Regions from separate parts of the Aliiglaciecola sp. NS0011-25 genome, predicted to be linked through region 2. Evidence: predicted binding sites of a transcription regulator. Region 2 holds the regulator's gene; the other holds the start of a gene.

Region 1 (3,427 bases), on a different contig from region 2:
GAGTCGCGAAATGATAGTAACCAGGCGTTTATGAATATTGCTGGACGAGTGGTCATTGATGGTATCGATAGTTTGAAAACAGCGACTTACCATTTTGATAGTTTTAGTTTGGAAAATGTCGCTCAAGCATTACTTGGAGAGGGAAAAGACACCACTGATGTGGATAATCGTGTTGCCGCTATTACCCATGATTTTAATCATAACAAACTAAAATTAGCTAAATATAATCTGCAAGATTGTGTGTTAGTGGAAAGAATCTTTGAGCATACCAACTTAATTAGTTATTTACTGTTACGAAGCCAATTAACTGGGCTGGAACTGGATAAAATTGGTGGTTCTGTAGCTGCCTTTATTAATCTCTATCTGCCTAAACTCCATCGTTCTGGGTATGTATCGCCCAATCGACCCGCAAATGGCGGGTTAGCAAGTCCTGGCGGATATGTAATGGACTCATTTCCTGGCTTATACAAAAACGTATTGGTACTCGATTTCAAGAGTCTTTACCCTTCTATCATCCGCACTTTCAAAATCGACCCACTAGGTTTAGTGGAGGGGTTACTTGAGCCGGAAAACGCTATTCCGGGCTTTCGTGGCGGTTTATTTTCGAGGGATAAACACTTTCTTCCCGATATTATTACCAGCTTGTGGCGACAAAGAGATGAGGCAAAGCGTCAACAGGATACGGCTCGCTCGCAAGCAATTAAAATCATAATGAATTCGTTTTATGGTGTTCTGGGGTCTGGTGGCTGTCCCTTTTATGACACCCGCTTAGCAAGTTCAATCACTATGCGCGGCCATGAAATTATGCAAACCACCGCTGCATGGATTGAAGAAAAAGGTTACAAAGTCATTTATGGAGATACTGACTCTACTTTCGTTTGGCTAGAAAATACTAAGGGAGTAGAACAAGCGTTGGATATAGGAAAGACTCTTGAGCGAGAGATTAACCAAATGTGGCAACAAAAAATTCAACAGCAACTCGATTTGACATGTCACCTAGAAATAGAGTTTGAAACCTTATTTTCAACCTTTTTGATGCCGACCATTCGGGGCGCTGAAACGGGCAGCAAAAAGCGCTATGCAGGTTTGAAGTATGCTTCAGGTAAACAACCTGAACTCATATTTAAAGGTTTGGAAACGGTTCGTTCTGATTGGACCAAACTCGCTAAAGAATTTCAACCAACCTTGTATAGAATGGTGTTTGCTAATCAGGATGTAAGTGCTTACTTGCTTAATGTGATAAGAAAAATAAGGTCAGGGGAGTGTGACGAACAACTAGTATATCGAAAACGACTACGCCAACCTTTGGTCCAATACACGAAAAATGTGCCACCTCACGTAAAAGCTGCCCGTATTGCCGATGAGCAAAACAAACAGCTCAACAAACCACTTCGTTATCAAAACAAAGGCTGGATAAGTTATGTGATTACCTTAGATGGTCCTCAGCCTGTAGATTACATTCATTCAGCCTTAGACTATGAACATTACATTGATAAACAAATTAGGCCCATCGCAGAAGGTATTTTACCTTTCATAAATGTCTCCTTTGAAGACATCACTAGCGATCAACTGGGCCTGTTTTGATCATTCTGGATGATAAGAGTCATCTCTGAAGTCAGGGTATGTATCAATTCCAAGTAATTTATACAGTAAGCAAAATCCAAAACTGCTGGTATAAAATAATGCTGCGCCAATTACACCTAATACAATGCTTATTGTGGTACCGTATAAACCTTCAACCGCCATTGCCAAAAATGCAAGTGCTAAAATTGAACGAATTGCTGTATCTAATATGCCAACATTTTGTTTCATTTTTCTATCTCCTAATCCGATGTACTTATCTTAGGCTTATGGCATAAATTGATGTTGATCTGAATCAACTTAACAACACCTTTGTGAGTTATTTGCTTTGTGAAGCTGACGAATCATTAGCGTCGTACAGATAACGAAAGTTTCGGTGTTAGACTTTTTTACAATATAAAAATTGGCGCATACAGAGTATATTAGCGGACATATGTTTTATGAGAATAGGTTGGATTGATGCACAGAATACTTGTAATTGACGATGATCAAATTACCTTGGAATTAATACAGCTGATTTTAGAAGAGTTTGTTGAAGGTGAGGTTATTACCATAAACAGTGCCGTTGATGCTGTGCGTTATATAGATAAAAATGACATGAATAAAATTGATTTAGTTATCTGTGATTGGCAAATGCCGGAACACGATGGTATTGCGTTGTTGAAAACGGTTCGTTCGAAACGTCAGGACTTACCATTTTTAATGGTGACAGGAACAGCAACCAGAGATCTTGTTATGTCTGCTAAAAAAGCCGGCGCCTCAGAATTTATTGCTAAACCATTTAAAAATCATGACTTAACCGATAGAGTAGCGAAATTGCTAAAATAAATAGATTCTTACACTATCCGCTTTACTAATTAACATTGTTAAAGGAACAATCATGCAGTTTGATGATGTCATCGACAGGTCCGCTACTCACGCATTCAAATGGGAAAAATACAAAGGGACAGATATCTTACCTATGTGGGTTGCAGATACTGAATTTGCGAGCCCTAAAGCGATACAAACAGCTCTTGCGCAACGTGTGGAGCACGGCTTGTTTGGGTATACTTTGCCAGCACAGTATACGCCGGCAAATGACGCTGTTGTGCGTTGGTTAAAAGAGCAACACGATTGGCAAATTGATCCTCAGTGGATTGTCTGGACACCAGGTGTTGTGCCTGCTTTCAACGTAGCGTGCAAAGCTTATTGTGAGGCGGGGGATTCGGTGATGATTCAAACACCTAATTACCCACCTTTAAGAGCTGCTCCGGGAATTAGTGGACTAAACAGAATTGAAATCGATAGCGTTGAGATTGACGGTCGATGGACTCTGGATTTTGCGCAATTAGAAGAACAGGCGAGTGATCCTAAGTGCAAGTTGTTTATCATATGTAACCCTATGAATCCTGTTGGCTCGGTATTGAGTGAAGCTGAACTCACTAAAATTGCGCAAATTTGCAATAAATATGACGTCAAGTTGTGTTCAGATGAAATTCATTGTGATTTAGTCCTAGATGAATCGAAAAAGCATTTTCCTGCTGGGAACTTCGCTGGATTAGAGCACAACTCAATTACGCTGATGGCCGCGAGTAAAACCTTTAATGTTGCAGGTTTAGGCACATCGTTTGCGATTATTCCTGATAGTAAATTACGCGCTGAATTTGTAGCGGGTATGCAAGGGTTTATCCCTTGGGCAAATGTTATGGGACTGGTAGCAACCGAAGCTGCATTTACTTTATGCGACCAATGGCATTCTGAATTACTCGATTATTTGCGCGCAAATTTAGCCTATGTCGAGCAACAGGTAGAGCAAATTGAAGGGCTTAGATTGTTAAAAGTGGAAGCGACCTTTTTGGCTTGGATA
Region 2 (3,427 bases):
TGCTGCATTTAGCGTAAAAGATGTAGTTAAAAAAGACGCAAAACAACTCGTCGATGACTTACGCAGCAAACAATTGGTGATGTTAAGTGGTGACTCAGAAATAAACGCGTCTTTGGTCGCTGATTCTTTAGGTATCCCAAACGTTTATTTTAGACAAACGCCAATACAAAAACTGACATACATTCAAAACTTACAAGCCAAAGGACACAAAGTTTTGATGATTGGTGATGGCATCAATGACGCCCCAGTTTTGGCCGCTGCTGATGTATCAATTGCGGTAGGTGACGCCAGTGACATGGCGAAACGTTCTGCCGATATCATTTTATTAAATTCAAAATTAAGTAATGTTAAGTTTGCTGTTAGTATGGCGATTAAAGTGCGTACCAAAATCAAACAGAACATGGTTTGGGCCATTGGCTATAACGCGTTAATTCTTCCCCTAGCAGTAGCCGGATATTTAAGCCCGTGGATGGCCGTAATTGGCATGTCGTTAAGTTCAATTATTGTGGTCGCAAACTCTATTCGTTTACTACGTTAACCAGCGCTAATAGGAAATTAAAGTGAGTATCATTTATGTGCTAATCCCCATCGCTATTGTGCTAGTACTGTTAGCCATAGGGATCTTTTTTTGGGCGGTCAAATCCAATCAGTTTGAAGATTTAGAGCGTCAAGGATACAACATTCTATTCGATGATGACGTGGATAAAAAAGTACAAGTAAAAAAGCCAAAAACTAACGACAAATGAACGACTTAAGCTGGTTTTCTGCAATATTAATCGGACTTGCTGGAAGTGTGCATTGCGCTGGGATGTGCGGTGGAATTGTGACCTCATTTACCTTTGCATTACCAAAGAATAAGTCACAATGGCCGTATTTAATTGCCTATAATTCAGGCCGCATTTTATCTTATAGTTTCGCTGGCGCAATCGCTGGGCTGTTGGGTCAGATCGTCACCACAAAATCCTTTATCAATCCTCAAGCACTGACCCTTTTTGGCGGAGTATTTATGGTTCTGCTTGGATTATATGTGGGACAGTGGTCAAAACTACTGGTTAAAGTAGAAAAAGTTGGCGCTATTTTTTGGCGTAAAATTAGTCCCATATCAAAGCGTTTCATTCCCTTTAAACACCCAATCTATGCTGTACCCTATGGCCTAATCTGGGGCTGGTTGCCCTGTGGATTGGTTTATTCGACGTTAACATGGAGTGTTTCCACCGGCAGTGTGGTACAAGGTGCTATCACCATGTTTTGCTTTGGCTTGGGCACTTTGCCCATCATGTTAGCAATGGGAGCCAGCGCCAGCCAAATAAGAGGATGGTTGACCCAACCAGTGGTAAAACGAAGCGTTGCAGTCTTATTATGCTTATTTGGCTTGATTTTATGTTACCAAGGGATTCATAATTGGTAACTAATGAATTAATTGGAATTAACTAATGTCAGATCCGAACAAGTTCAGTATTCGCTGCCAAAACTGCAGTTTTAATCACCTATGTATACCGGTGGCTCTGAATCAGACTGAAATGGAGAGTTTGGACGAAATCATAGAACGCAAGCGCCCTTTGCATAAAAATGATCAATTAACTATTCCTGGGCAAAAATTTACGTCGCTGTTTGCAGTAAGAACGGGCTCATTTAAATCTTACATAACCTCTCCCGATGGCGAACAACAAATTACAGGGTTTCATTTTCCCGGTGATATTGTCGGCTTTGATGGACTATTTTCTGAAAAATATCAAAGTTATAATCAAGCGATGGAAACCTCCATGGTTTGTGAGTTACCTTACGACAAGTTAGATATTATGAGCGCACAACTTCCTACACTGCGCAAAGAAATGCTTAAAATTATGAGCACAGAAATAAACCAAGATCACAGTCTCATGATGTTATTAAACAAGCGCACAGCAGAAGAACGTCTTGCCCACTTCCTAATTAATCTATCAGATCGTTTTCGCTCCCGCGGTTTTTCTGAATTAGAATTTAATTTAACCATGACCCGAAACGAAATTGGTAATCACCTTGGTTTAACTGTTGAAACCGTGAGTCGTTTACTCACCCGTTTTCAAAAAGAAAATATCATCAAAGTTGATGGGAAATTTATACAAATTCTCAATTTGGCGGTACTTAGAGAAAAACTTGGTGAACACGTTTTAAATAAACAAGCCTGCGGTTAAGTCTTTTAATTTAAATTGATTCAGGTCAAAACAATTAGTCTGTTAATTGGCAAACTAGCTAAAGTAGCCATACACTTAATATACGTAGTGTAAACGTTTGAAGGGAATTAATTTATGTCCGTATTTAACAAAATACTAGCTGTTGTAGACCCAACTACAGAAGATCAAAAAGCGTTTAAAAGAGCGCTTTTATTGGCAGAAAAGACCGGCGCCAGTATTACTGCGTTTCTGTCCATATATGATTTCTCTTATGAAATGACCACTATGCTCACCGTGGATGAAAGAGAAACGATGCGCCAAGCTGTGGTGGATGACAAAACCGATTGGCTTGCCAATATAGTTGAACCCCTAGCGGCTAACTCATCTATTTCAGTAGATATAAAAGTGGTCTGGCATAATCGGCCATATGAAAGTGTATTGTTCGAAGTGATTGATCACAGCTATGATTTAATCGTCAAAGGAACCCACGAGCATGACACCCTAAAGTCAGTGATATTCACCCCTACTGATTGGCATATCCTACGTAAATCACCGGTTCCAGTTTTACTTGTCAAAGAACATGATTGGCCTATTAATGGCAATATTTTAGCTGCGGTAGATGTGGGCAGTGAAGATGAAGAACATCATAGCTTAAACAAGTTAATCACTAAAACCGCTGGATTGATGGCTGATTTACTGGAAGGACATGTAAACTTGGTTAATTCTTACCCAGGTACACCGGTTAATATTGCCATCGAAATACCAGAGTTCGATCCGGTTGGCTATACAGAGTCAGTTAAACAACACCACGCCAAATGTATGCTTGAGCACGCTCAAGAATTCAATATCCCACAAGAAAATCAGCATCTTAGTGAAGGTTTGCCTGAGGATGTCATTCCTTCAGTGGCAAAAGCTATCGACGCAGAGTTAGTGGTTATCGGTACTGTAGGTCGCACCGGTATTACAGCCGCCCTTATCGGTAACACGGCTGAACATACAATAGATTCACTCAATTGTGACGTTTTAGCAATTAAACCAGAAGGCTTTGAGTGTCCTCTTAAACATTAACCTTACATAACCTTGTGATTCTTAGAAAATGACTGCAAACATTTAAATTTAGGGTGTTTATGTCCTTTATGAGGACAGGTATAATCCGCGCTGATAGCAATGTTTTTCTAGGAATAAGATGAGTAAGGTCGAGTCTCTGTCTGAGAGTAAAAAATACAGTTTTAATAAACTTCAAAAGCGCCTAAGACGAAATGTAGGCAAAGCAATTG

The links. The regulator FNR, encoded in region 2, switches genes on or off when oxygen is low (the NO sensors DNR and NnrR bind a similar motif). The targets are predictions, from matches to a motif close to TTGATCTAGATCAA.
Region 1: a site for FNR is predicted at 1,867-1,880, ahead of ABWV72_RS15285 (YgaP family membrane protein). Genes of this name have one in related genera too.

The regions. Positions count from the first base shown of each region.
Region 1 is NZ_BAABWR010000017.1:89,413-92,839, forward strand. It holds gene ABWV72_RS15280 (DNA polymerase II) at 1-1,584, shown strand, start outside; gene ABWV72_RS15285 (YgaP family membrane protein) at 1,585-1,812, opposite strand; gene ABWV72_RS15290 (response regulator) at 2,041-2,409, shown strand; gene ABWV72_RS15295 (MalY/PatB family protein) at 2,462-3,427, shown strand, end outside.
Region 2 is NZ_BAABWR010000019.1:14,973-18,399, forward strand. It holds gene ABWV72_RS15960 (heavy metal translocating P-type ATPase) at 1-538, shown strand, start outside; gene ccoS (cbb3-type cytochrome oxidase assembly protein CcoS) at 561-746, shown strand; gene ABWV72_RS15970 (sulfite exporter TauE/SafE family protein) at 743-1,408, shown strand; gene fnr (fumarate/nitrate reduction transcriptional regulator Fnr) at 1,434-2,171, shown strand; gene uspE (universal stress protein UspE) at 2,286-3,218, shown strand; gene ttcA (tRNA 2-thiocytidine(32) synthetase TtcA) at 3,355-3,427, shown strand, end outside.